DNA from 2 places in the Demequina capsici genome. Region 2 is predicted to be linked to the other one. Evidence: predicted binding sites of a transcription regulator. Region 2 holds the regulator's gene; the other holds the start of a gene.
The links. Region 2 encodes HspR, which represses chaperone genes until heat shock. Its sites were predicted from a motif close to AAGTTGAGTCNNNNNGACTCAACTT; they were not measured.
Positions count from the first base shown of each region.

Region 1 (15,094 bases), 1.3 Mb from region 2:
ATGCCGTCGGTCGTCGCCGTCCATGCGGTAGACCATGGCCCACTCGTGCAGCCCGAAGCAGCCGAACGAGGCTGTTCGCGTCGCGGTGCGCTTGAGCAGCGTCTCGACGTAGCCCACCGTGCTGGCCCGCGCGTCCATGAACGCCTCGACGTCCACGATCGTCCGTCGGCCTGAGGTCCAGTAGAACCGCCAGTCCGCGTGCTCGTCGGCGTCCTGCAGTGCGACGCCGACGCCGGGGTGCCAGCGGCGCAGGTGCGACGGCTTGGTCGCGTAGTACTCGTACAGGAAGTCCTCGATGGCGTGCCGCTCACCGCGGGATGCGCGCTCCCGCCGCCCGGCCGTGAGGGCGTCGGCCTGTGCCGCGTGCGCCTGGGCGAGCGGCACCCAGTCGGCGCGCGCGAGCGTGCGCACGGCGGCGAGGGCGGGGACGACGCTCATGCCCCCATTGTCTCAGCGCGGCAGGGGCTGGCCGGCGCGGGGCTGACCCGGCGGTGCCCAGACGTTCGCGACCGCGGTGGACGCCTCGGTCATCATCAGCTCGAGCGGACCTTGCCGGAACCGCCTCCGCCAGGCCCACGCCGCCGCGGTGAACGTCATGAGCAGCACCACCAGAGCCGCGTTGCTCGGCTCGTAGACCATCTCGTCACCGACGATCGCGATCACGACCACGTGGCCCACATAGGCGGTGAACGCCATCGAGCCGAGCGCGCGCAGCGGTGCCAGCACGGGCCCGGTCGCGTCGGACAGCCACAGGCACAGACCGATCGAGGCGACGGCCACGCCTGCGTTCGAGACGAGCTCGACGGGGCTGTACGAGTGCGCCTCCATCGACGCCCAGGCGGGGAACCAGCCGAACGTGGCGTCCGCTTCAGGCCACGGGGTCTGCCCGTCGGCCGCGATGCCGAGCGCTGCGACGCCCACGCCGACCGCGGTGCCGCCGAGCATGAGCCGCATGCGCGTCGTCCACGCGCGCAGCGGCAGCCTCGAGACGGCGAGCCCGATCAGCAGGTAGCCGGTCCAGACGATCGCCGGATAGTGGTGCCACCACAGCCGATCGACCAGCGGAACGCTCGACAGCCCGGTCGCCTCGGTCCACCTCAGGACTGGGTCGAAGGCGAGCCCGCCACCCACCAGCAGGACGACGGCGCCGGCCCAGATCCACCGCGTCCGCCATCCCAGCGCGACGGTCGCGAGCAGCATCATGAGGCCTAGGTTGGGCAGGATCACGTACACGGGAGTTCCCAGAGCGGACACGACGACGCCGACCGCCACCAGCAGCACGGCCCGCACGGCGACCTTCACGCGCGTGTGACGACGTGATGGCGCGCGTGACGCCATGATCCCGATCGACACTCCTGCGAGCACCGCGAAGAGCGCGGATGAGCGACCGTGGACGATCCACAGCCACCACCAGCCGTCGGCGTCGGAGCCGCGCGTCGTGTCGTCCCCGATGTGCGCGGCCACCATCCCCATGAACGCCACTGCGCGCGCCAGGTCCAGCCCGCCGATGCGCTCGCGGACGCGGGTCGGCGCGGAGGCTGTGCCTTCGGGCGCAGTGGCGGCGGGCTGGTTCATGCGGACAGGCTACGGGGCGCCGTGCGCACGTCGTGCCTGCTCAGGCGGGTGGCATGTGCGCCGCGTCGAGCACGCCCTGCGCCCAGTCGTAGTGACCGCCGAGGCTCTCGTGCGCGACGTCGGCGAACGCTTCGTTGCCCAGCCACTCGATCGAGTCGGTGGAGCTGATCAGCTCGTCGTCGAGCGAGGCGAACGCCTCGAGCGCGTCCACGTGGGACTCGAGCAGCGCGGCGCGGATCTCCATGTACGGCATCGACCGGTGCCGCTCGTACAGCGCGTCGTTGAGCGAGGTGAGGTCCTGCCATGTGTAGCCGTCGGCGGGGAAGCCGGGTGTCTCGCCGTTGTGGATCGCCTCGACCCACCCCAGGAAGAGCAGGTGCCATGCGTGCAGGTGGGCGAGCACGTCGGCCACGCGCCGGTCCAGGTAGGCCGCTCCGAGCTCGTGGTCGGGGTGAGTGTCGGTGCGGGCGAGCAGGTTCTCCAGGCCGTCGGCCGCTGCATCGATGACCTGCTGGCGGGTGCGGGGCATGCAGCCATCGTAGGCACGGCTGCCCCGGCGGCGCGCGGCGGCCGACGCACTAGGCTGGAGCCCATGCGCATCGCACGATTCACCACTGGAGGGGACCCCCGCTACGCCATCGTCGACGGCGAGCCCGGCTCCGAGGAGCTCGTGGTCCTCACGGGCGACCCGATGTACGTCCCCGGACAGCCCACTGGCGAGAGGATCCCGCTCCGCCAGGACGATGTGCGGCTTCTCGCCCCCGTCATCCCTCGTTCCAAGGCGGTCTGTCTGGGGCGCAACTACGCGGAGCATGCGAAGGAGATGGGCAACGCTGTCCCTGAGCCCGAGATGCCCATCCTCTTCCTCAAGCCGAACACGGCAGTGGTCGGACCCGACGACCCGATCGTCGTCCCGCACTACAGCCAGGACGTGCAGATCGAGGCCGAGCTCGCGATCGTGATCGGCCGCATCTGCAAGGAGGTCGCGGCGGAGAACGCCGAGCAGTACATCTACGGCTACACATGTGCGAACGACATCACGGCGCGCGACCTGCAGCGCCAGGAGAACCAGTGGTTCCGCGCCAAGGCTTTCGACTCGTCGCTCCCGCTCGGCCCGTGGATCGAGACCGAGCTGGCTCACGACGACGTCCGCATCACGTCGCGGGTCAACGGCGAGGTCAAGCAGGACGGCACCACGCAGGACATGCTGATCGACGTCCTCAACGCCGTCGCCGCGGTGTCCGAGGTCGTCACGCTGCTTCCCGGCGACGTCATCCTCACCGGCACGCCCGCGGGGGTCACGACCGTCGACCATGGTGACGTGGTGGAGGTCGAGATCGAGGACCTCGGCGTGCTCCGCAACCCGGTGATCCGCCGCTAGGCGCGCGTCGTCCCGACATCCCAGACCTACCCACCCCCTCACATAGAGCAAAGAGAGCAATGAGCAAGGTTCGCGTCCGCTTCTGTCCTTCGCCCACCGGACTGCCGCACGTCGGAATGGTCCGCACGGCGCTGTTCAACTGGGCGTACGCCCGTCACACCGGCGGCGAGCTCGTGTTCCGCATCGAGGACACCGACGCCGAGCGCGACTCGCAGGAGAGCTACGAGATGCTGCTCGACGCGATGAGCTGGCTCGGCATCACGTACGACGAGGGGCCGGACATCGGCGGTCCGTACGGCCCCTACCGCCAGAGCGAGCGTCACGACCTGCACCGTGAGGTCGTCGCCAAGCTGGTCGAGGGCGGGTACGCGTACGAGGCGTTCTCCACGCCCGAGGAGGTCGAGGCGCGTCACAAGGCGGCAGGCCGCGATCCCAAGCTCGGCTACGACAACTTCGACCGCGACCTCACCGACGAGCAGAAGGCCGCCTACCGCGCCGAGGGCCGCGAGCCGGTGCTGCGCATGCGGATGCCGGACGAGGACATCACGGTCGACGACATGATCCGCGGCGAGGTCACGTTCCCCGCAGGCACCGTCCCTGACTACGTGATCGTGCGCGCCAACGGCGTGCCGCTCTACACGTTGGTCAACCCCGTGGACGACGCGACCCAGAAGATCACCCACGTCCTGCGCGGCGAGGACCTGCTCGCCTCGACCCCGCGCCAGATCGTGCTGTGGCGCGCGATGGTCGAGCTCGGAATCGCGGACGCCGTGCCGGAGTACGCGCACATGCCGATGGTGCTCGGCGAGGGCACCAAGAAGCTGTCCAAGCGCGACCCGGAGTCGAACCTCTTCCACCACCGCGAGCGGGGCTTCCTGCCCGAAGGTCTGCTGAACTACCTGGCGCTGCTGGGCTGGAGCATCGCGCCCGACCGTGACATCTTCACGCGCGACGAGATGATCGCCGCGTTCGACATCGCGGACTGCACGCCCAACCCTGCGCGCTTCGACCTGAAGAAGGCGGAGGCGATCAACGCCGAGCACATGCGCATGCTGCCGCTCGGCGACTTCGCCGCGCGCCTGGTGCCGTACCTGCACGCCGCCGGGCTGGTCGGCTCGCCCGAGGTCCGCGGCCTGACCCCGCACGAGGAGCAGACGCTGGCCGAGGCCGCGCCGCTGGTGCAGACCCGCATGCAGCTGCTGGGCGAGGCGCCCGGCATGCTCGGATTCCTCTTCCAGCTCGACTCCGAGATCGAGTTCGACGAGACCGCCGTCGCCAAGATGCCCGACAACGCGGCCGAGATCCTCGACGCCGCCCTCGAGGTGCTCGACGGACTCGAGGACTTCTCGCCCGAGGCGCAGCAGGAGGCTCTGCGGGCCAAGCTCGTCGACGAGATGGGTGTCAAGCCGCGGTTCGCGTTCGGTCCGCTCCGCGTCGCGGTGACGGGCCGCCAGGTGTCGCCGCCGCTGTTCGAGTCGATGGAGATCCTCGGCAAGGACCACTCGCTGGCCCGTCTGCGTCGACTGCGCGCGACCCTGTAGGCCGCGCGTGACAGGGGAGGGGCCCATCCGGGCCGTGCTGTTCGACGTGGACGACACGCTCGTCGACACCCGCGGCGCGTTCCGGCATGCCCTCGCCTCCGTCGCCGTCGACTACCTGGACGAGGGCGTCGACCACGAGGACCTGGTGCGGTTCTGGCGGGCGGACGCGAACGGCTGGTACCGCGCGCACACCCGCGGCGAGATGACGCACCGGGAGCAGCGGCACCGTCGCGCCAACGACCTCCACGTGGAGTTCGGCGGCCCATTCCTGGACGACGCCGCGTATGAGCGCTGGGACGACGCCTTCGAACGGTACTTCCAGGAGGGGTGGGCCGCGCACGACGACGCGGCTGCCGCGCTCGACGCCCTCGATGCGGCGGGGATCCCCTATGGGGGGCTCTCGAACGCGGACAGCCGCTACCAGGTGAAGAAGCTCGGGGCCTGCGGGCTGGGCCGGGTGCCGATGCTCGTGGGCGTCGATACGTTGGGCGTCGGGAAGCCGGACCCGCGAGTCTTCCACCTGGCGTGTGAGCTGCTCGGGTTCGCGCCCGCCGAGGTGGCGTATGTGGGCGACGAGTTCGACGTGGATCCGCTCGGCGCCCGCGATGCCGGGCTCGGCCTGGGCGTGTGGATCGAACGTCCGGGTGCGCACTCGCGGGACGTGGATGGCCTGGCGGGCGACGGCACGCCACGTGAGGGGCTCGTCCGCATCGGGACGCTCGCGGCCCTGCCAGCGCTCCTGAGCTGAGCCCCGCGCGCGGGCATGCGCTGCCTGCCCGAGTGCTCCCTGTGTCTCAGATCGACGATCGTGTCGGTTCTGGGCGCGGCCGGTGCCACAGATCGACAATCCTGACGCCTGGCCCAATGTGCCCCCTGGCGACCCCGCACACGCGAGCACTGTCCGAACCATGAAGGGTCGCATCGTCGCGGGGCTGATCGTGGTGCGGACGGACGAAGAGCCGTGCCGCGGGGTGGGCGGTTTGGGGCATCGCCGATCATCCGGTACAGTTGTTTCCCGGTCCGGTCCCCGGATCATTGGCCTATGGTGTAATTGGCAGCACGTCGGTTTCTGGTACCGCCAGTCGAGGTTCGAGTCCTTGTAGGCCAGCTTCAAGCCCCTCCTTCGGGAGGGGCTTTTCGCTTTCCTGGGGCGTTCGCGCGCCTGGGTGGGGTGCATGATGAACGGGGTCCCCGCCGTCCGGAAGGGGGAGTTGTGGGCACGACCAACCGAGAGTGGCATGTGGCGCATCGGATGCCGCCCAAGCCGAGCGAAGAGCAGCGGGGCGAGTGGCATGCCGCCCACCAGGAGGCGTGCGGCTGTCGCGTGCCGAGCGAGAAGGAGCAGGCGCTCATCGACGCCTGGCGCGCCGCTCACTCGTCGGGCGGGTGACCCGACGGCGCCCCGCACCGCGTGAGCGGCACGGGGCGCCGTGCGCGGGTCCCTACTCGGCCAGCGCGGTGTGCGTCACCTCCAGGTGCTCGCCGTCCCAGCCGACCGTGACGGCGTCTCCTTCGCGCAGTCGCCCGTCCACGATCTCCTTGGCGAGCTCGTTGAGCACACGGGTCGTGATGAGCCGCTTGAGCGGACGCGCACCGAACTGCGGATCGAAGCCGTCACGCGCCAACGCGTCCCGCAGCGCGGGCTCGACGGTGAGCGCGATCTCCTTGGCCTCGGCCAGGCGACGGATCGCCTTCTCGAGCTCGGCGTGCACGATGCCCGCCATGGCGGCAGGGTCGATGCGGTCGAACACCACCACGTCGTCCAGGCGGTTGAGGAACTCCGGCCGGAACGCGCGCTTGAGCACGTTCATGAGGTCTCCCTCGAGCGCCTCACGGTCCTGACCGTCCCAGGCGAGCACCAGGTCGGAGCCTAGGTTGGACGTCATCACGATGATCGTGTTGGTGAAGTTGACGGTGCGTCCGCGCCCGTCGGTGAGGCGTCCGTCGTCCAGGACCTGCAGGAGCACGTTCCAGACGTCGGGGTGCGCCTTCTCTACCTCGTCGAACAGCACGATGGAGTACGGACGACGACGCACGGCCTCGGTGAGCTGACCGCCCTGGTCGTAGCCCACGTAGCCCGGGGGAGAGCCGATGAGGCGGCTGACGGCGTGGGACTCCATGTACTCGGACATGTCGATGCGGATCATGGCCCGCTCGTCGTCGAACAGCTGCTCGGCGAGCGCGCGTGCCAGCTCGGTCTTGCCCACTCCCGTGGGGCCCAGGAACAGGAACGAGCCGATGGGTCGGTTCGCGTCGGAGAGTCCGGCGCGGGCGCGGCGGATCGCGTCGGACACGGACGTGATCGCCCTGTCCTGGCCGACCACGCGCTCGTGCAGCCGCTGCTCAAGATGGCCGAGCTTCGCGGACTCCTCGGTGAGGAGCTTCTCCACGGGAACGCCGGTCCACTTGGCGACGACGCCTGCGATGTCCTCGCCGGTGACCTCCTCGCGCAGCATGCGCTCGTGGGCGGGGATGGCGTCCAACTGGGCGCGGGCGTCGGCGATCTCCTGCTCCGCGCCCGGGATGTCGCCGTAGCGGATGCGTCCCGCCTTCTCGAGCTCGCCGTACCGCTCTGCGCGCTCCAGGTCGCCGCGCAGGGACTCGAGGCGCTCGGTCGCGGACGAGACGCGGACGATGAGGTCCTTCTCGCGCGCCCATCGCATGTTGAGCTCCTCGGACTCTGCCTTGTGCTTGGCGATCTCCGCGTCGATCTCCGCGCGGCGCGCCTTGGCGTGCTCGGACTTGTCCTTGGCGACCTGCGTGCGCTCGATCTCGAGCTGCATGATGCGCCGGCGGGCGCGATCGAGCTCGATCGGCATGGAGTCGAGCTGCATCTTGAGGGCCGAGGTGGCCTCGTCGATCAGGTCGACGGCCTTGTCGGGCAGGAAGCGGTCGGTGATGTAGCGGTCGGAGAGCTTGGCGGCGCTGACGATGGCCTCGTCGGTGATCTTGACGCCGTGGTGGACCTCGTACTTCTCCTGGAGACCGCGCAGGATCGCGACGGTGTCGTCCAGGCTGGGCTCGCCGACGTAGACGGGCTGGAAGCGGCGCTCGAGCGCGGAGTCGGTCTCGATGTGCTCGCGGTACTCGTTGAGGGTGGTGGCGCCGATCATGCGGAGCTTGCCGCGCGCGAGCATGGGCTTGAGGATGTTGCCGGCATCGACGGAGCCGTCGGCCTTGCCTGCGCCGACGATGGTGTGGAGCTCATCGATGAACAGGATGATCCTGCCTTCGGCGTCCTCGACCTCCTTGAGGATGGCCTTGAGGCGCTCCTCGAACTGGCCGCGGTACGCCGCCCCTGCGACGACGGAGCTCATAGCGATCTCGATGACGCGGCGGTCCTTGAGGGACGACGGGACGTCGCCGGCGATGATGCGCTGCGCGAGTCCCTCGACGATGGCGGTCTTGCCGACGCCGGGCTCGCCGATGAGGACGGCGTTGTTCTTGGTGCGGCGCGTGAGCACCTGCATGACGCGGCGGATCTCCTCGTCGCGGCCGATGACGGGGTCGAGGGCTCCGGATTCGGCGAGCGCGGTGAAGTCCTGGCCGAACTGCTCGAGCGCGCTGGCCTGGTCCTGCGCCTGAGGTGCCTGGGACGAAGCGGTCATGGTGTCCCTCCTTGGGGTGATGCGTCAGCGACGACAAGGTTGAGTCGGTCAGGCTCAACTTTACATAACCAATTGAGATGCGGCAAGACTGGATACCGTGTCTCGACGTAGGGGAGGGGCGTTGCGCGTGATCGACGGGGGCCTGCGAGGTGCGCCCAGGGCCGATTGGCGCTCGCCCCCGTTCATGGTCTATAGTTTTATCTCGCGCCAGTCGCCCGGGAGGGTGACGGATCGCAGCTAGGGCCCCGTTGTGTAGCGGCCTAGCACGCCGCCCTCTCAAGGCGGTAGCGCGGGTTCGAATCCCGTCGGGGCTACGACCTAGAGCTCCTCGCCAGTTGGCGGGGAGCTCTTCTCGTTTCCTCAGCGACCGCACGCGTCGCGCTGCATTCCTGTGATGTTGCTCTCGTCCGCCGCGCACGAGCGACACGGCGCGCACGCAGGCGGTTTAGCCCCCGGGGGCATCCGATGTTAGATTCACGCCGAACCGGGCATCGCTCGGTCGCCAACTGGGGGGCGGGCTGCCGGTCACCTAGCGGGCCCGTGCAAGCGCGAGGGGTTGTCAGTGTCGCTGGGCGACTACTTCGACGATGTGCTCGCAGCCGCCCGTGCGGGTGGCGCATGGGCGTGGGAGAGCCTGTATCGCGACCTTGCCGGCCCGGTCACCGGATATCTGCGCAGCCGCGGCGCACCGGACGTCGAGGATGTGGTCTCCGAGACCTTCCTGTCGGTCGCTCGCGACATCCACCGATTCTCGGGCGACGAGAGCGACTTCCGTGCATGGGTCTTCACCATCGCGCATCGTCGTATGCAGGACGCGTTCCGCAAGCGCGGGCGCCAGGTGCCCATCGTCGATGGAGAAGCTGGACTCGACGTGGCGGAGACCGCCTGGCTGGGCAACACCGAGGCCGATGCGATGAACGCGCTGTCGTTGATCGAGGTGGAGAGCATCATCGCCCATCTGTCGGAGGCCCAGCGAGACGTGGTGCTGCTGCGCGTCGTGGGTGACCTCTCCGTGGCGGAGACCGCGCAGGCATTGGGGCGGTCGGAAGGAGCGGTGAAGGCCATCCAGAGCCGTGCGCTCAAGGTGCTGCGAAAGAAGCTTTCGGACGGTGCGTCACCTTTCCGAGGCGACGAGCGATGACAGGAGTGCTATGAGCTCTCGCCGACTGAACGATTCAGACGCCGAGGCCGTGCTGGCCGGGGGCATCACCCCGGCTGACCCGGATCTGGCCGTCCTCTCGGACGCGCTCGGCGGTCTTCGCCGGGCCTACGTCAACGAGTTGGACGACGCGCACGTAGCCGCCCTCGCGGGTCGGCTCGCCGCCGTGGCCGCCGCCGCCCCCCTTGACGGCGGCCCGGTCGGCGCGTCGCGCGCCGGATCACCCCGACGCCGCGCAGCGGCCGCCGCTATCGCGCTAGGTGCGCTCGGCGCCTTCGCCGCAGGTGGTGTCGCGGCCGCCGATGAGGCCGCGCCAGGAGACGTGCTGTATGGCGTCGATCGCGCGCTCGAGTCCGTCGGCATCAACGACGGAGGCGCGCACGAGCGGCTGCTCGAGGTGCAGACGTTGGTCGCCAGGGGAGAGGTCGACGAGGCGCTCCAGCTGTCCGTCGAAGCAGTCGACGACATGGATTCATTGGACCCCGCCGACGTCGAGGAGCTGACGGGCATCCTTCACGCAGCCGAGGCCGTGCTGAGCGACGGTTCGGACCAGTCGCTCGACAAGCGCGCGCAGGTGGCCGACATGCTGACCTTCATGGCCGAGACCGACCTGACGGGCAAGGACTTCGGCCAGGCCGTGTCCGCGCATGCGCGCGGGATCTTCGTGGACGACTCGGCGGACGCGTCGTCGACCGGGGAGTCTGCGGCGTCGACCGACGACTCTGCGACCACAGGGGGCGCGCCTGGCAACTCCGGCAGCTCCCACGCGGGCGGGAACGCCGCAGGTGATGCCGCCGCCGAGGCAGGGTCCGCCCCGAGTGCGACGAGCGGGTCCGGCGGCTCGACTGACGATGGCGCCAGCAGCGATGCGAGCGCGGTTGACGGTTCCGGGAACTCGAACGCCGGTGGCAACTCGGCGAACTCGAACGCCGGTGGCAACTCGGCGAACTCGAACGCCGGTGGCAACTCGGCGAACTCGAACGCCGGCGGGAACGCGGCGAACTCGAACCCGAACGCTCAGAAGTCCACCGCCGCCGCCAGCGAGTGAGCCGGATCTTCTAGCTCAGGAGCCCGGCGAGCTCCGCTCCCCACGCGCGCGCCTTGGCGAGCTCGCCCTCTTTCAGCAGGTCGGCGTGCTCCGGTCCGGCGTTGCGGAAGTCCACGCGGAAGCCCTTGGGCTGTGCGAGCAGGTGGCATCCCTTGGCGGCCTCCTCGCGGATGATCGCGGTCGCGGCGCCCCGCCCGAGAGGGCCGCGCACGCGGGTGTCGAAGGCTGTCGCGGGGATCGCCAGGGCAGGGAGCTCGCGCAGCCAGTCCCGCATGAGCGGCTCGTCGGTGCGCGGTGCGGCGTGGTCCTGGTCCACCTTGTGCGCGGCTGCGGTGCTGAGGGACTGCGTCGTGGGCAGGGACATCCCGTGCACGGGCGCGCCGGCGATCAGCGCGCGCAGTCCACTGGCGTCGGCCGGCACGGCATCGGAGGTGGAGACCGCGGTGGCCTCGTCTCCGATGCCTTCGGCGATCGCGTGAGCGACGGCGGCGGTGTTCCCCCAGAGGGACTCGTACACCACCCAGATCGTCATGCTCCAGGGTCCCGCGGATCGCGGCGTGCGATCGACGGACGAAGGTCCTGAAACTGACTCGTATGGTCCGGACCAGGCGGGATGTTGGTCCCGTCGGTGGTCAGCCCGCGGCGATCGTGGCGTCGAGTGCCATGATCTCGGCGGTGAAACGCGCTCGCAGGGAGGCTTTCGTGTCGTCGTCGCAGAAGGCACCGTCGATGCCTGCCAAGGCGATCCTCCTGGCGTCCTCGATCCCCAGGCCGAGCAGGGGGAGCGCCTCGCGGAACTCCCGTCCGACGGACGTGCGGAAGAACGTGGCATCGTCGGAGGAGAAGCTCACCGAGAGGCCTGCATCGATCATGCGTCGGATGCGATGCTGCGGGTCGATCGTCCAGCCGGAGCAGATCGTGGTCGACCACGGCGTGGTCGCGAAGTGGATGCCCGAGTCGCGTGCCTGCGCCGTCAGCTGCGGGTCGTCGACGATCCGGTATCCGTGATCGATCCTGTCCACATGCAGCTCGTCCATCGCGACGCGGACGCTCTCTGGACTGTCGACGGGTCGTTCGCCTGCGTGCGCGGTCGTGTGCAGGCCGTGGCGGCGGGCCAGTGCGTAGGCGTCCACGAAGCGCCCGGGGTCCTCGGTGAGCTCAGGGGTGAGGTCGTCCTGGCCGATGCCTACCACCGGGTCGAGCGGGTTCGCCAGCACGGTCTGGACAAGCTCCAGGGCGGCGGCTGGCGGCTCCTGCCGGTTGATGGCGACCACGATGCGGAAGTCGACGCCCAGGTCGTCGCGCGCCGCGCTGAGCCCGTCGATGATCGGGTCGAGCAGCGACCGGTACCCGATCCCCTTGGGTGCGAAGTACTGCGGGTTGACGTAGTACTCCCTGTAGCGCAGGCCGCTGCCGATGACGTCGGCCCGGACGCCGTCGTAGGCGACCTTGGCGAGGTCGTCGGACGTGCGGAGCACGTCCGTGGCCGCCCGGAACGCGACCAGGAAGTCGGCGAGGTCGTCGTACGCGAAGAGCGCGTCGGGGTCGGTGGTGGGCAGCGCGACCCCGTAACGGTCCGCGAGCTGGATGAGTCGTGCGCCAGACATCGTGGACACGAAGTGGCAGTGCAGCTCGGTCTTCGGGATGAGCCTCAGGTAGTCGTCGTGACGCATGGTTGCTCCTCTCGGTGGCAGTCAAGCGCGTCGATGTGTCGCCGATGTGTCGTCACGAGGCGGTGCGCCGCACGACCTCGCTCAGCTGCTGTGCCGCCTCGACGACCGCGGTGGAGTGCATCGCGGCCGGGTGCGCGGTCATCCGCTCGGCCGGTCCGGAGATCGACACTGCGGCGATCACCGTGCCGGAGGTGCCCCAGACGGGTGCGGACACGGAGCTGACGCCTGGTTCTCGCTCGCCGGAGGACTCGGCGTACCCGCGTTCGCGTACGACGCCGAGGTCGGCGGCGGTGTAGCGGGCGGCCGCGAGCGTGCGGTGCATGCGCTCGGGATCCTGCCATGCGGTGAGGACCTGGGCGGCGGATCCGGCGGCCATCGTCATGGTGGTGCCGACGGGGATGGAGTCGCGCAGGCCCATCGTGCGGTCGGCTGCGGCGATGCAGATGCGCTGGTCTCCGTGCGGGCGGTACAGCTGTGAGGATTCGCCCGTGCGGTCGCGGAGGACGGTGAGCACGGGCTGCGCGGCGGCGACCAGGCGGTCCTCCCCGACGGCCGCGGCGAGCTGAGCGAAGCGTGGTCCGAGGACGAATGCGCCGGAAGGGTCGCGCCCCACGAGGCGATGGTGCTCGAGCGCGAGCAGGAGCCGGTGGGCGGTCGGACGGGCCAGATGCGTGGTGGTGACGATCTGGCTCAGGGTGGCGGGGCCCTCCTCAAGTGCGGCAAGCAGCGCTGCCGCCTTGTCAATCACGCCGACGCCGCTATGATTGTCCATAGAGCGATACTAGCGTCTCAAATTGTGAGATGTCTAGGCCGGATCACAAGGAGGAGAGCATGGGCACCACCCTTGCCGAGAAGCTGTGGGACAACCACCTGGTGAAGAAGGGTGAGGACGGCGCGCCCGACCTCATCTACATCGACCTTCACATGTGCCATGAGGTCACCAGCCCCCAGGCCTTCGAGGGCCTGCGACTGGCGGGCCGCCAGGTGCGTCGCCCGGACCTCACCATCGCGACCGAGGACCACAACACCCCCACGCTCGACATCGACCTCCCCATCGCGGATCTGACGAGCCGCACCCAGGTCGACAAGCTGCGCGAGAACGCCAAGGAGTTCGGCATCCGCATCCACTCGCTGGGCGACGCCGACCAGGGCATCGTGCACGTCGTCGGTCCGCAGCTCGGTCTCACCATGCCCGGCATGACCGTCGTCTGCGGAGACTCCCACACGTCGACGCACGGCGCTTTCGGCGCGCTGGCGTTCGGCATCGGCACGTCCGAGGTGGAGCACGTGCTCGCCACGCAGACCCTCCCGCTGAAGCCGTTCAAGACGATGGCCATCAACGTCAACGGCACGCTCCCCAAGGGCACGACCGCCAAGGACATCATCCTGGCGATCATCGCGAAGATCGGCACCGGCGGCGGCCAGGGCTATGTGCTCGAGTACCGAGGCGACGCCATCCGCAACCTCTCCATGGAGGGGCGCATGACGATCTGCAACATGTCCATCGAGGCGGGCGCACGCGCCGGCATCATCGCCCCCGACCAGACGACCTTCGACTACGTGCAGGGTCGCCCGCACGCCCCCGAGGGCGCCGACTGGGACGAGGCTGTCGAGTTCTGGAAGACGCTCAAGACCGACGACGACGCGGTATTCGACACTGAGGTGGACCTGAACGCGGCCGACCTCGAGCCCTTCATCACCTGGGGCACCAACCCCGGCCAGGGACTGCCGCTCTCCGCCAACGTGCCCAGCCCCGAGGACTTCGCCGAGGAGTCGGACCGCGAGGCTGCCGCCAACGCGCTCGAGTACATGGGTCTGACCCCCGGCACCCCGTTCCGCGAGATCCCCGTCGACACCGTGTTCCTCGGCTCGTGCACGAACGGCCGCATCGAGGATCTCCGGGCCGCCGCCGCGATCCTGCAGGGCCGCAAGAAGGCCGACAACGTGCGCCTGCTCGTCGTCCCCGGGTCCGCCCGCGTTCGCCTGCAGGCCGAGCGCGAGGGGCTCGACAAGATCTTCCTCGACTTCGGCGCGGAGTGGCGCAACGCAGGCTGCTCGATGTGCCTGGGCATGAACCCCGACCAGCTCAAGCCGCAGGAGCGCTCGGCCTCCACGTCGAACCGCAACTTCGAGGGACGCCAGGGCAAGGGTGGCCGCACCCACCTGGTGTCCCCGCTGGTCGCCGCCGCCACCGCGGTGCGCGGCACCCTGTCCAGCCCCGACGACCTCGAGGACGCCCCTGCGGCGCTCGTGTAAGGGAGTTCAGCCATGGAGAAGTTCACCACCCACACCGGCGTCGGCGTCCCGTTGCGCCGCTCGAACGTCGACACCGATCAGATCATCCCTGCGGTGTACCTCAAGCGCATCACGCGCACGGGATTCGAGGACGCGCTCTTCGCCGCCTGGCGCGGTGACGAGTCGTTCATCCTGAACCAGCCCGAGTACGCGAACGGATCCGTCCTGGTCGCCGGCCCCGACTTCGGCACCGGGTCGTCGCGCGAGCACGCCGTCTGGGCCCTCAAGGACTACGGCTTCAAGGTCGTGCTCGCCTCCCGATTCGCCGACATCTTCCGCGGCAACTCGGGCAAGCAGGGCCTCGTCACCGGCATCGTCAGCCAGGAGAACGTCGAGCTGCTGTGGAAGGTGCTCGAGACGGAGCCCGGCAAGGAGATCACCGTCTCCCTCGAGGACCGGACCGTGACCTGCGGCGAGCTGACAGTGCCGTTCGAGATCGATGACTATGTCCGGTGGCGCCTCATGGAGGGTCTGGACGACATCGGGCTGACCTTGCGAGACGAGGAGGCGATCACCGCCTTCGAGGGCACCCGTGAGTCGTGGCGCCCCCGCACGCTTCCGGCGAAGACCCTCCCCAAGGAGGAGATCGTCGCGGCGCGTCCCGTCGACGCCTGACCTCCGTCCGCACGACACGGCCGCGGCATCCCGCCAGGGGTGACCGCGGCCGTCGCGCGTCCAAGCCAGAGCGCGGACGCGCCGGCCCTGGCTCCGGGACTGCGCCCGCAATAAGGTACGGGTGTGGACTCTGAGGCGGTGGTGACGCGACGTCGTGGCGCCGCGCTCGAACGGGCGATCCTCGACGCTGCCTGGGATG
Region 1 covers NZ_CP134880.1:904,658-919,751, forward strand. Annotated here, with positions in the region: gene RN607_RS04305 (3-methyladenine DNA glycosylase) at 1-438, opposite strand, end outside; gene RN607_RS04310 (heparan-alpha-glucosaminide N-acetyltransferase domain-containing protein) at 451-1,575, opposite strand; gene RN607_RS04315 (ClbS/DfsB family four-helix bundle protein) at 1,616-2,104, opposite strand; gene RN607_RS04320 (fumarylacetoacetate hydrolase family protein) at 2,168-2,956, shown strand; gene gltX (glutamate--tRNA ligase) at 3,016-4,497, shown strand; gene RN607_RS04330 (HAD family hydrolase) at 4,505-5,245, shown strand; tRNA gene RN607_RS04335 (tRNA-Gln) at 5,534-5,605, shown strand; gene RN607_RS04340 (hypothetical protein) at 5,711-5,887, shown strand; gene RN607_RS04345 (ATP-dependent Clp protease ATP-binding subunit) at 5,940-8,105, opposite strand; tRNA gene RN607_RS04350 (tRNA-Glu) at 8,347-8,419, shown strand; gene RN607_RS04355 (RNA polymerase sigma factor) at 8,668-9,246, shown strand; gene RN607_RS04360 (hypothetical protein) at 9,257-10,312, shown strand; gene RN607_RS04365 (hypothetical protein) at 10,323-10,844, opposite strand; gene add (adenosine deaminase) at 10,945-11,985, opposite strand; gene RN607_RS04375 (IclR family transcriptional regulator) at 12,038-12,757, opposite strand; gene leuC (3-isopropylmalate dehydratase large subunit) at 12,817-14,241, shown strand; gene leuD (3-isopropylmalate dehydratase small subunit) at 14,254-14,895, shown strand; gene RN607_RS04390 (TetR/AcrR family transcriptional regulator) at 15,019-15,094, shown strand, end outside.
Region 1: a site for HspR is predicted at 8,142-8,166, ahead of RN607_RS04345 (ATP-dependent Clp protease ATP-binding subunit). Genes of this name have one in related genera too.

Region 2 (15,094 bases):
GACCCGGTGTACACGGCGACGTCCGCGTCCGGCAGCGAGGAGTCCTCGTAGACCACCGTGAGCGCGAATCCTGCGAAGTAGGCCCGGACGGCGGGGCCGTCGGAGTAGTCGGCAGCGAGCGCGACGTCAGCGAGCCCGTAGACCCCGGGGCCTGCCGCCGCCACCAGGTCGGTGACATCGGCACGCGCCTGGTAGACGGCACGGCCCGCGGCGTCGGTGGTGAGCGTGACGTCGGCGGTGGTCAGCGTCGTGACGTCGCTCGCGCCAGGCAGCAGCAGGCTCACGGTGCCAGGCGCCGTGGTGAAGGTCGGGTCGTCGACCGAGCTGTTCGCGGCCCACTCGAGCGTCGCGTACTTCACGGTGGCGCCGGCGGGGAGGGTGAGCGTCGTCACGTTGGACGCCTCCTGACCCGCGATCCCTTCAGCGGGCACCAGCGCGTATGCGCTGCCGTTGAGCGAGGCCTGTGCGGCGTTGCCGTTGAAGTCGATCGCATGCTTGCAGGCGTTGTCGCCGGCGGCGCAGGTGAGGAGCGGTGCGCCCGCCTGTGCGACGGCCAGCCGACCTGACGCCGAGTACGCGGGCGTGAGCACGGTCGACGCCTGCGAGAACCCGGTCCGGACCGTGTACTCGGTCGCGTCGTCGCCTGCGGAGACCCGGAACGAGGTCACCGCGTCCGATGCGAGCGCGCCGGTCACCGTCAGGTCCAGGTCCAGGGTGGCGCGTCCGCCTGCGGAGATCGACGCGAGCGTGCAGGTGGCGGTGGCGCGGTCGTCGGAGAGCGAGCACGTCCAGCCGCCGGCCGTGAACGTGCCCTGGGCTGCGAACAGCATGTAGTCGTCGAGCGCGCCGGGAATGGTCGCAGAGAACTGGCCCGCATCGCCGCTCGGGGTGGTGAAAGTCAGCCCCGCGGGCAGCGCGATCACGGCGGTGACCTCGTCGGCCGCGCCCTCTCCCGTGTTCGACACCGTCACCGGGACGGAAGGCGACAGGGACGACAGCGCGAGGAAGCCCATCGGCGCGCGGGCGATCGACAGGCTCGAGGCGAGCACCACGGGCGGCACGGGCGGGACCGTGGGCGCGATCGTCACAGGCGGCTGAGCTGTCCCCGTCGTGGTGGTCCCGTCGCCGGGGTCGGTCGTGGAACCGGGGTCGGTCGTGGAACCGGGATCCGTCGTCGTGCCCGTGGTCGGCGCGGACGACTCCTCTGTGGTGCTGCCGGTGCCGGCACCGGGGTCGCTCGTCGCGCCGGCACCCGCGTCCGTGGTCGAGCTGTCCGTCGTGCTGCCGGTCGTACCGCCGGACACGGTGCCGGCGAGCACCGTGACAGGCGCCGCCTGCGCAGACCCTGCCGAGGGCACGTCCGTGCCGTCGGCCCCGTCGGCCTGGTCGGACGTCGCGGCGTCGGCGGGCGTCGTCTCGGCAGCGGTGCCCGTGCCCGAGTCGGCAGTGGTCTGCGTGATCGCGGCGGGCGCGTCGCTCGTCGTCTGAGCCGCGGGCTCGCCACCCGAGTCGAAGAGGCCCAGGAAGGAGGCGCCGGTCGCGGCGAGCGCGACGATGCCGATCGTCGCGCCCACGGGCAGCGCCAGCGCGGCGACGGTGCCGAGGAACGAGGAGACGGCACCCGCAGCGGTCGCCGCTCCCGCCGCTCCCGACGAGGCGAGCGCGCCCGTACCGGCCGCGCCAGCCGCGATGCCGGAGACCGAGGTCGCGGAGGCCGCAGTCGCGCCACCGGCGCCCGCGCTCGCGGTCGACGCTCCAGCGCCTGCTGCTCCACCACCGGACGCGGCCGCGCCTGCGCCCGTGCCGAGAGCGCCGCCGATCGGAAGGCCGCCCTCGAGCGCGCCCACCCCGAGAACGCCCATCACAAGAGGGGCGATGATGCCTCGCATCCCTCGATTGACATCCTCGAGCTCCGCGACCAACGCCTGACAGCGTTCGCATGTCCTCACATGCGCGTCCACCCTCGTGGACTCCCGCTTGCTCAGGCCGCCTCGCACGTAGGCGCCGAGCTGCGTGTTCGCCTCCAGGCAGTCCACCTGCTCCGACGTGGTCAGATGCTGCTGGAGGTACGCCTGCCGCAGCGCCTCGCGGGCACGGTAGGCAAGGGCCGCGACACCGTTGGCGCTGAGGCCAAGCAGCGGAGCGATCTCCTTGGGAGCCTTCTTCTCCACCTCCGTGTACCAGAGGACTGCCTGCCATCGCTCGGGGAGGGAGCGGAACGCGTCGGCCACCATGCCGTGCTCGAAGCCGGCCATGGCGGGCTCGTCCGAGGACGCCTCGTACCCCATGGACGACTCGTACTCCGACATGTCGTCGCGAGGACGGGTGCGGATGCCTCGGTTGATGACGTCCATGCCGGTCCGGCGGACGATCGTGAACAGGTAGGCGCGGAACGCGAGGTCGGGACCGTCACCGCGCTGCAGCGCGCGCAGCACGCGCGAGAAGGACTCCGCCACCACGTCGTCCACGTCGGAGGCCGAGTTCGTGTACTGCGAGGCCACCTTGCGGGCCGCGTCCACGTGACGCTCGTAGAGCACGCCGAAGGCCGCCGCATCGCCGGCGCGTACGCCGGCGATGAGCTCGGGATCGCTGGACGAATCCGTCCATAGTGCGATGGCCTCGTGACTCATTGCTTCCTTCGTCGCCGCGTCATGGGTTCGGCGGGTACCACACAGTTTCCCGTGCGCGGAACGGATCGGACAAGACAGAACGATGCGTAATTGCTCACATGGGGAGAATTCGGACGTGACCCAGGTTACCTGCAACTGTTCCGGAGAAAATCTTCCAAGAACCTGCGTCATAGCTCTCATCGGCCTCCCTCTCATGGGGCATGAGCAGCGATGTGAACATCCCGAGCGTCACCGGCCGCTCGCTCCTGCGCCAGTGGGAGTCGGCCTCGGTGAACACGGTGTGGCTGCGCCCCGGCGACTGGTACACGCCAGCCGCCGAGGCCCTGGTCGAGGCGCTCGAGGCGCGTCTCGACACCGCGCCTTCGGCGTACCGTCTCGGTCAGGCTCGCGCTGCTGCCGGCGTCGGCATCACCGAGGCGATCGACGACATGGCGGTCCTCTTCCGCGCTGCTGGCTACGAGTCGGCACCGATCCGCTCCATCCGCGCCCTCTGCGAGGGTTGGACCGAGGGTGATGCGACGGCACACGTCGCCACCCAGATGCACGACCCGGAGTCCGGGCTCGGCACCACCGAGTACATGATCCAGCGCCTCGCAGAGGTCTACGGCGCGGCCGAGCGCACCGGTCTCAAGGTGATCGACACCCACGCTCTCGTGATGGTCGACGTCTCCGTCGACGACAACGACCCGTGGCAGCGGATGGCCCGCAACGCGGCCGTCGGCCAGGCGCTCACCGGCGCGTACGGCGCCGGTCACCCGATGGCACGCATGGGTGACGGCCTCTACGCGGTTCTCGTGGAGCGCGGCGCCGGGCTGGGCATCGGCATCGCCGAGCTGCGCGACCACATCGGCGCGAAGGCCGTGGCCATGCGCGTCGCGAACCTGGTCCGCCAGCCCCCGCGCGTGTGGATCGAGTCGCTTCCCGGTACCCACCGGTACGCGCAGGAGCTCCTGGAGTCCCTGCAGCGATAGGTAGGGAGACCGCACACAGGTTTGCGGCGCGTGACGAGCTGAGGGCGTCACGCGCCGCAATCGTCTTCCCAGCCCGTACGGCCCGCGCCACGCCGGGTGGGGCCCACCCTCGCCCGGACGCGCACGTACCGACCGTCGAGCCGACCGCGCACTGTGAGCACCGTCGCACACGGCAATGGTTGACGCCGGCCCTCGCATGTCGATAGGAGAGGCATGACGACACGCCCCGCCTCGCCTCGCGGTGAGGCGCGCGTGCGCGACCCCGGGCGCATCCCCAGCACTGTCGTCGTGGCACTGATTGTGCTGTGGGCCGGCTGGCTCGTGGAGCTGGGATGGCTCGACATCGCGGGTCCTGGCGACTTCCCTGCCCGGGACACGGGCCTCTACCTGAGCCTCGTGCTCGGTGCGGCCGCGCTCACGTTCACGAAGGGCGTGGTCGCGCGGGGGGACCGGGCCACGTGGCTCCTCCTGGGCGCGGCGATGGCTGTCTCCGCCGTCGGTGACGTGCTCTACGCCGCGGTGGTGGCCGGGCACGACGCTGAAGCGTTCCCGTCGATCGCCGACCCGTGGTACCTCGCGTACTACCCGCTGGCGACCGCCGCAGTCGTGTCCTATGTCCGCCAGCGGTCCCGCAGCATCCCGCGCGTGGTGTGGGTCGACGCAGGCACGCTCGCCATCGCCGTCGGCGGGTTGGTGGGCGCGGTCGCGCTGGCGCCTCTCACCGGCACCCTGTCCGGCGGGCGCCTCGCCGCCGTCGTGGGTGCCGCATATCCGCTCGGCGACACGATCGTGATGCTGATCGCCCTCGTCGGCGTGGTCATCCTGGGCCTGCGTCGCTCCGAGGCGCTCGTCCTCATCGCCGTGGCCATGGTCATGTCGGGGGTGGCAGACCTCCTGTACTGGAACCTGCTCGCCGCAGACGCCTACGTCGAGGGCACGTGGATGGACTCGCTGTGGCCGCTGGCCAGCATCCTGCTGGCCACCAGCGCGTGGCTGCGAGCCCCGGTAGGGAGCGCGGCGGCGCCGACCTCACGGGGACTGCTCGTGGTGCCCGCAGCGACGCTCGTCGCGGCGACCGCCACGCTCACGATCGGAACGGTGTCCACGATCCCGACGCTCACCATCGTGATGGCGCTCGCCGCGATGGGGGGCGTGCTCAGCCGGCTGAACGCGACGGTGCGCCAGACCCTGCAGATGATGGACGCGTGGCAGGACGCCAGGACGGACGACCTGACGGGGCTGCTGAACCGACGAGGCTTCGCGGTCGAGGCGGCGCGAGTGCTGTCCGACGAGTCGACAGGCCCTCATGTCGCGCTGCTGCACGCGGATCTCGACGGGTTCAAGGAGGTCAACGACAGCCTGGGACACGAGGCGGGTGACGAGGTGCTGCGTGCAGTCGGCCAGCGTCTGAGGGCGGCGATCCATCCGACGGACGCCCTCGTCGGCCGGCTTGGCGGTGACGAGTTCGCGGTGATCCTGGCTCGCGCGGGCGCCGCCGAGGCGTCTCATGCCGCATTCAAGATCCGGTTCGCGCTCGTGAGGCCGTTTGACGTGGAGGGCACCGAGGTGACGCTCGGCATCAGCGTGGGCATCGCGCTCTCGCCGGCTGACGGCGACGACCTGTCCGTCCTGCTGCGACGTGCGGACATCGCGATGTACCGGGCGAAGGCCGAGGGCCTGGGGTCGGCGGTCTTCGATCCGTCCATCGACATGGCAGGGGAGGACCTCCTGCAGCGGGTCGCCGAGCTGCGCGCGGGGATCGCCGCGGGCGAGCTCACGTTGCACTTCCAGCCGAAGATCGCCCTTGCCAGCGGCGCTGTCGAGGGCGTGGAGGCGCTCGTGCGGTGGGAACGTCCCGGCGGCGCCATGGTCCTCCCGCAGGATCTTCTGCCGTTGGCGGAACGCGCAGGGCTCATGGGCGATCTCACGGACGCTGTGCTCGAGGTCGCCGCCGCGCAGGCCGCGCGGTGGCGCGCGCAGGGCATCGACCTTCCCATCGCAGTGAACATCCCCGCGTCCGCGATCTCCGACGACCGGCTCCCGCGACGCATGAGCAGGCTGCTCGCCGAGCATGGCCTGCCGGGATCGGCGCTCCAGGTGGAGATCACCGAGCAGGCGCTGCTCACCGATCCGGACGGAGCGCAGGAGGTGCTGACCGCACTCCATGACCTCGGCGTACGTGCCGCGATCGACGACTACGGCACCGGCTACTCCTCGCTGGTGCGGCTCCGGGAGCTGGACGTGGACGAGGTGAAGATCGACCGTTCGTTCGTGGTGCCGCTGCTGCTTGACGAGCGATCAGCCTCGATCGTCCGCTCCACGATCGACCTGGTCCATGCGCTCGGGCTGCGGGCGGTCGCGGAGGGCATCGAGGAGGCTCGCGTCGCTGACGCGCTCACCGACCTGGGGTGCGACGCCGCGCAGGGCTACCACTGGACCAGACCATTGCCCGCTCCTGAGCTCGAGGCGTGGTTCGTCGAGCATCGCGGGCTCGTCGACGCTCAGGCGGGCGAGGTGCTCGCCGCCTGGGAAGGTGGCCTGCCCGTCGTCCCGTAGGGGTTCAGCGGTCCCTGCGCCACACCACCAGCGACCGGCCCTCGTCGCGACGCGCGCGCTTGCCGCGCTCGACGATGACGACGTTGCCGCTGGGGCCCGTGGTGAAGATGCGGGAGCCGACGTCCGCGCGCGGACGCAGTCGTTCGACCTCCCGCTCGAGGCGCTGAACCTCGTGGGCCAGGTGGAGGATGCGCTTGATCCCCGCGAGGTTGATCCCCTCGTCCTGGCTCATCCGCTGGATCTCTCGCAGCGTCGCCACGTCCCGCAGGGAGTAGCGGCGGCCGCCACCCGGGCGGCGCTGGGGGATCACCAGGCCCAGGCGGTCGTACTGACGGAGGGTCTGCGGATGCATGCCTGCCAGCTCCGCGGCGGCGGAGATCAGGAAGACCGGCTCATCGACGTCCGGTTGCTCCATGGTGGCCCTCCCTCAGGTCAGCGTGCGGCGTCCTTGTAGAGGTCCTTGCGAGGATCCTCGGCGGCCGTCTCGATCGCGAAGGCCTGGAGGACCTCCTTGGCGGCCTTGGACAGCTTGGACGGCACGGTGATCTCGATCGTCGCGAGCAGATCGCCCACGCCGTCCTTGGTCTGCAGGCCGCGGCCCTTGACGCGCAGCACGGTCCCGGAGGACGTGCCGGCGGGCACCTTCACCTTGACGCGCTGGCCGTCCAGCGTGGGGACGTCGACGGCCGCGCCTAGCACCGCCTCGTCGTACGAGACCGGCACGCGGACCTTGAGGTTGCGTCCGTCCATGCTGAACACGGGGTGCCTGGCCACGTGGACGGTCAGGAGCAGGTCGCCCGCCGGTCCGCCGTTCGCGCCGGGGCGGCCCTTGCCGCGCAGGCGGATCTTCTGGCCGTCCTGGACGCCGACGGGGAGCCGCGTGGAGAACGATCCCGTGTCCATCCGCAGCTGCACGGTGGCGCCCTCGGCGGCCTGGCGGAACGTGACCTCCGTGGCCGCGGCGACGTCGTTGCCCTTCTGGGGTCCGCGCCGCCCGCCCCCGAAGAGGTTGCCCAGGATGTCCTCGAAGCCCTGAGCGCGGTACTGGCCTCCGGCCTGGCCGCCGTTGAACATGCCGGAGAACATGTCCTCGTAGCCGCCGCCGCCCGGGCCCCCGGCCGTGAAGCGGGCACCTCCGCCCATGGCGCGGACCTGGTCGTACTGCCCGCGCTGCTCGGCATCCGACAGGACCGCGTAGGCCTCGCCGACCTCCTTGAAGCGATGCTCGGAGGCGGCGTCGCCGGGATTGCGGTCGGGGTGCAGCTCCTTGGCGAGCTTGCGGTATGCCTTCTTGATCTCGTCGGCGGAGGCGTCCTTGGACACGCCGAGCACCTTGTAGAAGTCCTTGCTGAACCAGTCCTGGCTCGTCATGCCTCGCCTCCTTCCTTGAGATGAATGGACGTTACGCCTGGTCCTCGGGCTGCGCCACGATCACCCGCGCGGGCCGCACGACGCGGTCGCCGATGCGGTGGCCGGGCTGCGCGACCGTGAGGATGGTCGGCTCGGTGACGTCGGTGCTCGGCTGCGACAGCAGCGCCTCGTGGTGGACCGGGTCGAAGACCTCGCCGACGGCGCCGAAGCTGGACCAGCCCAGGCGGCCGAGCGCGGTCTCGAGCTTGTCCGCGATCGAGGCGAACGGACCGTCGGCCAGGTCGCCGTGCTCGCGCGCGGCGGCGATGTCGTCGAGCACGGGGATCAGCGCCTCGACGGCCTTGGCGGTCGCGTTCGAGGTGATGAGCTCGCGGTCGCGGTCCACGCGCTTGCGGTAGTTGACGTACTCGGCCTGCAGCCGCTGAAGATCGGCGAGGTGCTCGGCGGCCTTGCGCTCGGCGGCGTCGAGCGCATCGTCCGCGCCCGCCTCGTCGGTGCGCAGGTCGTCCCTGCCGTCGGCGTCCTCGTCGAGGAACGTGCCTTCGGGGATGTCGGACGCGGCGTCCTTGAGGATGCGCTCGGCGGCTGCCAGCGGATCCTCCGGCTCGGGGGTGGGGTTCTGGTCGGTCATGGGGTTCTCCTTGGGACGGGTGGGGGAAGCACGGACGGCGGGCGCCGCAGCCGGAGTGCCGGGCGCCCGCCGTGGCGCGTTACTTCTTGTCGTCCTCGTCGTCGACGATCTCGGCGTCGACCACGTCGTCGTCGGAGGCGCCCGGCTGGCCGGAAGCGGTCTGCGCGGCCGAGTCTGCGTCGACGTCCACGCCGGCGGACTGGTCGGCGGCGTAGATGGCCTCGCCGATCTTCTGGGCCTTCGTGACGAGCGCCTCGTGGGCGGTCTTCACTGCCTCGGTGTCGTCGCCCTCGAGCGCGGTCTTGACCTCCGCGATCGCAGCCTTGACGTCGTCGGCGATCTCGGCCGGGACCTTGTCCTCGTTGTCGGACAGGATCTTCTCGGTCGAGTACGCGAAGGTCTCGGCGTTGTTGCGGGTCTCGGCGTCCTCGCGGCGCTTCTTGTCCTCCTCCGCGTGCTCCTCGGCGTCCTTGACCATGCGCTCGATGTCGTCCTTGGACAGCGCCGAGCCGCCGGTCACCGTGATCGACTGCTCCTTGCCGGTGCCGCGGTCCTTGGCGGACACGTGGACGATGCCGTTCGCGTCGATGTCGAAGGTCACCTCGATCTGCGGCATGCCGCGGGGGGCCGGGGCGATGCCGGACAGCTCGAAGGTGCCGAGCAGCTTGTTGTCGCGGGCGAACTGACGCTCACCCTGGTAGACCTGCACCAGCACGGACGGCTGGTTGTCCTCGGCGGTCGAGAAGACCTCGGAGGACTTGGTGGGGATCGCGGTGTTGCGCTCGATCAGGGTGGTCATGACGCCGCCCTTGGTCTCGATGCCCAGGCTCAGCGGCGTGACGTCGATGAGGAGGACGTCCTTGCGCTCGCCCTTGATGACGCCGGCCTGGAGGGCCGCGCCCACGGCGACGACCTCGTCAGGGTTGACGCCCTTGTTGGGCTCCTGACCGCCGGTCAGCTCCTTGACGACCTCGGTGACGGCAGGCATGCGGGTCGAGCCGCCGACGAGCACCACGTGGTCGATGTCGGACAGCTTGATGCCGGCGTCCTTGATGACCTGGTGGAACGGCGCCTTGGTGCGCTCGAGGAGGTCCTGGGTCATCTGCTCGAACTGCGCGCGGGTGAGGCGGGTGTCCAGGTGGACGGGGCCGTTCTCGCCGATCGACAGGTACTGGAGGGAGATCTGCGTGGACTGCGCCTGCGACAGCTCCTTCTTGGCCTGCTCGGCGGCCTCACGGAGACGCTGCAGGGCCGCCTTGTCCTTGGCGAGGTCGATGCCCTCGTTGTTCTTGACCTCCTTGACGAGGTGGTCCACGACGCGCTGGTCCCAGTCGTCGCCGCCCAGGCGGTTGTCGCCCGCGGTGGCCTTGACCTGGATGGTGGAGAACGCGTCCTCGTCCTTGCCCACCTCGAGCAGGGAGACGTCGAAGGTGCCGCCGCCGAGGTCGAAGACCAGGATGAGCTCGTCCTCCTTGCCCTTGTCCAGGCCGTAGGCGAGCGCCGCGGCGGTGGGCTCGTTGACGATGCGCAGCACGTTGAGGCCGGCGATCTCGCCGGCGTCCTTGGTGGCCTGACGCTCGGCGTCGTTGAAGTAGGCGGGGACGGTGATGACGGCGTCGGTCACCTTCTCGCCCAGGTACTCCTCGGCGTCGCGCTTGAGCTTGCCGAGGATACGCGCGGAGATCTCCTGCGGCGTGTACTTCTTGTCGTCGATGCTCGTGGACCAGTCGGTGCCCATGTGGCGCTTCACCGAGGAGATCGTGCGGTCGACGTTGGTGACCGCCTGACGCTTCGCGATCGCGCCGACCAGGACCTCGCCGGTCTTGGAGAACGCGACCACCGACGGGGTGGTGCGGGCGCCCTCGGCGTTCGCGATGACGGTGGGCTCGCCGCCTTCGAGGACGGCGACGCACGAGTTCGTGGTGCCCAGGTCGATTCCCACTGCACGGGACATGGTGTTCCTCCATCTGCGGCCGGGTGCCGCGACGTGTGACTGCTCGCTCGATAGTTGAGCGACCTGCACTCAAGTTATCCACAGGCTCGCGACGTGTCAAGCCGTCCCGGTCAGAGTTGAGCGAAGTCTGCTCAACTTCTGCGGGAAGCTGTGGGTCGCGGTGAGCACCCTGCGGCTCGACCCCTGGCAGACGCATGAGTTCGCATATGTGGGAACGCGGAGCACGATCAGGGCGTTGATCGGGCAGTCGCAGTGCGGATGCCTGGTCGTCACGACCGCATCCACCAGCGCCACGCCGGGCTCCCGGACGTGCCCCTCTCCCCCCGGAGCGCGGCGCTGTCACCTACGGAGAGGCCGCCGTGCGTCCTCCCGCGGAGCGCCGACCGACCCTCGCGCACGCCTTCACATGACCTTCCTCTCCTCACCTCTGCGTCGGATCGCGGCCGCCTCGGCAGTCGCCTGCCTCGGACTGGGGGCCGGCGTCGCCGGCGCCCACGCCGCCACCGTCGAGTCCGCACTCCTCCAGGCCCGCGCGGCGGCGAAGGCCGTCGAGTCCAAGCGCGAAGGGCTGGTCGAGTCGATCGACCTGGCGAACACCGTCGCCGGGGACGCCGAGGCGCACCTGTCCGAGGGCGCCGTCTCGTCGGCCGTGGACCAGCTCGACAGCACCGTCAGCGCCGCAGAGTTCACCGCAGCGGCTCACAACGTCGTCCTCGATCCCGGCGACAGCGAGGCCCGGCCGACGTTCCTCGCGCCGGCCGCGGAAGGCTTCCTGCTCGCGTCGGCGCCGCAGGCGCAGAGCGTCGCGGACGTACCCTCCGGGGGGCTCGCGCTCGCAGTCTCCGAGCTCGACCGCCAGGTCCCGACGCTCGACGTGGCGAGCATCGAGGCGATCGACGCCTCCACCGGCGTCGTCACCGCCACCGGGGACTCCGTCTCCCAGGTGATCGAGGATCCCGACGTCCAGGCCGTGCTCGACCGCCAGGAGCGGGACCTCACCGCCGTGCGCGCGGCCACCGAGGAGCTGCAGCGCACCGCGGACGCGCTCGACGCGGCCGCTGCCGAGGTGACGCGCGTCGCAGACGAGGTCAGCGGAGCCACCGCCGTCGCCGCGCACGTGGCCGCCCTCACCAGCCTCGACACGCAGATCGGCACCGCCGACGGCGACCTCGCCTCGACGTTCGACGCGCTCGCCGCCGTCGGCGACCACGTGACCGATCCGGCCGTGCTCGAACACGCCGCGACAGCCCGCAACGTGCTGAAGGCCGCCCTCGTGTCGTCCGCCGACCGTGGCGACGTCGACTCCGTCAGGACCCTCACCGACACCATCGACGCCGCCTCGACCTCGCTGGACGAGGCGATGGCCGCGGTCCGTGCCTCCCACCTCGCATGGGTCGACGCCGAGAACACCCGAATCGACGCCCAGAACGATCAGACGATGCGCGACTACGAGGCCGCGCAGGCCGAGGCTCAGGCGGCGCTCACCGAGCAGTACCGCGCCGCCGTCGCCGCGCATCAGAACGGCTGGACCGGCGCGCCCACCGGAGTCACCTATGCGAACGGACGGGTACCCGCGTCGCAGCTGTGCTCCATCTCGTTCGCCCCGGGGCAGATGCTCCAGTGCGACGCCGCCCAGGCGCTCGAGCGCGCCGACGCCGCGTACATGGCGGAGACAGGCCAGCACCTGTCCTTCACCGACACCTACCGCTCGTACGCCAGCCAGGTGGCGACCCGCGCCGCCAAGCCGACCACCGCCGCCGTTCCCGGCACGTCCAACCACGGGTGGGGCATGGCGGTCGACTTCGACCCCGCGTCGGCCGCGTGGATGACCGCGCGCGGCGCCGACTTCGGCTGGGTCCACCCCGCGTGGGCTCGCTCCGGCGGGGCCAAGCCCGAGTCGTGGCACCTGGAATTCGTGGCGCCCGGCGTCGCGGACGCCGCAGCGACGGCCGCACCCGAGCTGATCCCTCACGTCGCGAGCGCCCTGCCCGACGCGGCCTGACCGCGGGTCCGCGTGCGGCGGGTCGCTGCGCCCGCGCGAGGTCCGCGGTGCGGTGCGGTGTGGTGAGGTGAGGTGAGGTGAGGTGAGGTGAGGTGAGGTGAGGTGAGGCGCGGTGCGGTGCCACGCCGGGCTGGACCGGCCCGGCGTTGACGGCCTACCGTCGGGCCATGGAGTCCCCCACACCTGCCGAGGCCGCCGCGCACTTCGCCGCGCGCCTTGCCTTCGAGACCGACTGCTCCGACGTCCACGCCGCGCTCGAGTCGGGCGATCCCGGGTTCGTGCTGATCGACACGCGCAGCCTCGAGGCGTGGGAGCAGGGGCATGCGCGCGGAGCGGTCCACATGCCGAAGCCGGACATGCAGGAACGGATCCCGGCGTACCCCGAGGGCACGTCATTCGTCGTCTACTGCTGGGGTCCTGGCTGCAACGGCGCGCAGCGCGCGGGCCTGATCATCGGCACCCTCGGCTTCGCGGTGAAGGAGATGATCGGCGGCTTCGAGTACTGGGCGCGCGAGGGGCTCCCCGTGGACCGCGTGGTCCGTGATGCGGCGACGGGCGTGGCGGTCACCGTCGGCGCGACCCGTGCTCCCGACCCGTTGACCGCGCCGGTCGGCGAGCCCGGCCACCGGATCGCCTGCGACTGCTGACCAGCCCGCGCGGCCCGACGCCCGCCAGGTCCGGCTCCTGCGGCCCGACGGCCGCCTGTCCCGACTCACGCGGCCCGGGCCGGTCCGGCTCCCGCTTGGCACGTCAGTACACGCATCGGCCCTGATCTGTGCACTGACGTGCCACTTGCGCGCCTATAATCGGGCGGACGGCACCGGAGGGAGGGCGCGCATGACGATCGGCTACTCGGCGATGCTCGCCCAGCTCGCCCCGCGTGAGGCCGTCGAGCTCAGCGCCCACGCCGAGAGCCGCGGCTTCAGCGGGGTCATGGCGGCCGACCACTTCCAACCGTGGACACCCACGCAGGGGCAGGCGCCGTTCGTCTGGAACGTGCTCTCCGTCATAGGCGAGCACACGCGGGGCGACCTGGGGCCCGGAGTGACCACGCCCACGTTCCGGTGGCATCCGGCGATGGTGGCCCAGGCGTCAGCCACGCTCGCGGCCCTGCACCCCGGGCGGCACTGGCTGGGGCTCGGCAGCGGCGAGGCCATCAACGAGCACATCGTCGGCGAGTACTGGCCCGAGCCTCCCGAGCGGATCAACCGCATGTTCGAGGCGCTGGAGATCATCCGCAAGCTGTTCGACTCGTCCCTTGCGGGTCGCGACACCCGCTACACCGGCACCTACTACAAGCTCGAGTCCACCCGCCTGTGGACCATGCCCGACGTCCCGCCGCCGATCATGGTCGCGGCCGCAGGGCCCGTAGCGGCCCGACGCGCCGGGCGCAGCGCGGACGGGCTCATCACCGTCGGCGCGCCCGCGGCGCGTCTGGAGCAGCTGCTCACGAGCTTCGCGAAGGGCGCGCGCGAGGGCGGCAAGGACCCCGACTCGAGGCCCAAGGCGCTGCAGCTGCATCTGTCCTGGGCGCCCACCCGCGACCAGGCGCTCGCGAACGCGCTCACCGAGTGGCCCAACGGCGCGATGCGCTTCCCGCACGGCGACATCCGCTCGCCCTACGAGATCGAGCAGATGACGCGCCTGGTACGTCCCGAGGACTTCACGGACAGGGTGCTGATCAGCGAGGACCTCGACGTGCACCGGCGGGAGATCCAGCGGCACCTCGACATGGGCTTCGACCGGATCTACCTGCACCAGGTGGGGCGGAACCAGCGCGAGTTCATCGACGCGTTCGGTGCCGAGGTGCTGCCGCGTCTGTCACGCTGACCTGTCGAAGGCGATGACCGGCCGCCCGTCTGCCGGGTGCGTGAGCACGGTGGCGTCCACGCCGTAGACGGCGGCGAGCGTCTGCCCGGTGAGCACCTCCGCCGGCGCTCCCTCCGCGGCCACCCTGCCATGGCTGAGCACCACCACCTTGGTGCACCACCGTGCCGCGTGGTTGAGGTCGTGCAGTGCCGCGACGACGGTGACCCCGAGGCGGGAGACCAGGTCGAGCGTGTCGAGCTGCGCCGTCACGTCCAGGTGGTTGGTGGGCTCGTCGAGCAGCAGCACGCCGGGCCGCTGGGCCAGCGCGCGCGCGACGCTCACCCGCTGACGTTCGCCGCCGGACAGGCTCTGCCACGCCCGGTCGGCGAACGCTCCGGCGCCCACGGAGTCGAGCGCAGCGCGCGCCTCAGAGTCGCGCTGGGCGTGACCGCCACGGAACGCACGGTGGTGGGGGAGCGAGCCGAGCTCGACGATCTCGACAGCGGTGAGCGGGATGCTGCGGTCCGCCTGCTGCTCCATCAGGGCGAGCCGCCGGGCGATCTCCCGACGCGGGGCACGATGCGCGACGAGCCCGTCGACCATGACCTGTCCAGACGACGGGGCGAGCATGCCTGCGATGGCCCCGAGCAGGGTCGACTTGCCCGCGCCGTTCGGCCCGAGCAGCCCGACGAACTCGCCGGGCCCGGCGCTGAAGGAGACGTCGGTGAGGACCTCTCGGCGGCCGCGCCTCACGGTGACATGCTCGACGCTCAGCTCCACGACGACCTCCCTGACCGCCACAGGACGACGACGAAGACCGGGACGCCGATGAGCGCGGTGATGACCCCGACGGGCAGCTCGCGCGGGTCGAGCACGGTGCGGGCGAGCGTGTCGGCCCACACGAGGAACACGGCCCCGCCCAGCGCGGCGGCGGGCATGACGTGCCGATGAAGTCCGCCCGTGACGGCCCGGACCACGTGAGGCAGCACCAGGCCGACGAAACCGATCGCGCCGCTGGTGGACACCATCGCGCCCGTGAGCGCGGCGACCAGCACGAACAGCACCACGTAGGTGCGTCGGACGGGGATGCCGAGCGCCGCAGCCGCGGACTCTCCGAGGGCGAACGCGTCGAGCCGCGAGGCGTAGGCGCGCAGGGCGGGGTAGAGCAGG
Region 2 covers NZ_CP134880.1:2,681,093-2,696,186, reverse strand. Annotated here, with positions in the region: gene RN607_RS12830 (sigma-70 family RNA polymerase sigma factor) at 1-2,630, opposite strand, end outside; gene RN607_RS12825 (hypothetical protein) at 2,831-3,601, shown strand; gene RN607_RS12820 (putative bifunctional diguanylate cyclase/phosphodiesterase) at 3,815-6,157, shown strand; gene RN607_RS12815 (heat shock protein transcriptional repressor HspR) at 6,162-6,572, opposite strand; gene RN607_RS12810 (DnaJ C-terminal domain-containing protein) at 6,590-7,528, opposite strand; gene grpE (nucleotide exchange factor GrpE) at 7,560-8,159, opposite strand; gene dnaK (molecular chaperone DnaK) at 8,239-10,113, opposite strand; gene RN607_RS12795 (M15 family metallopeptidase) at 10,520-12,115, shown strand; gene RN607_RS12790 (rhodanese-like domain-containing protein) at 12,283-12,762, shown strand; gene RN607_RS12785 (TIGR03557 family F420-dependent LLM class oxidoreductase) at 12,953-13,945, shown strand; gene RN607_RS12780 (ABC transporter ATP-binding protein) at 13,937-14,704, opposite strand; gene RN607_RS12775 (iron chelate uptake ABC transporter family permease subunit) at 14,695-15,094, opposite strand, start outside.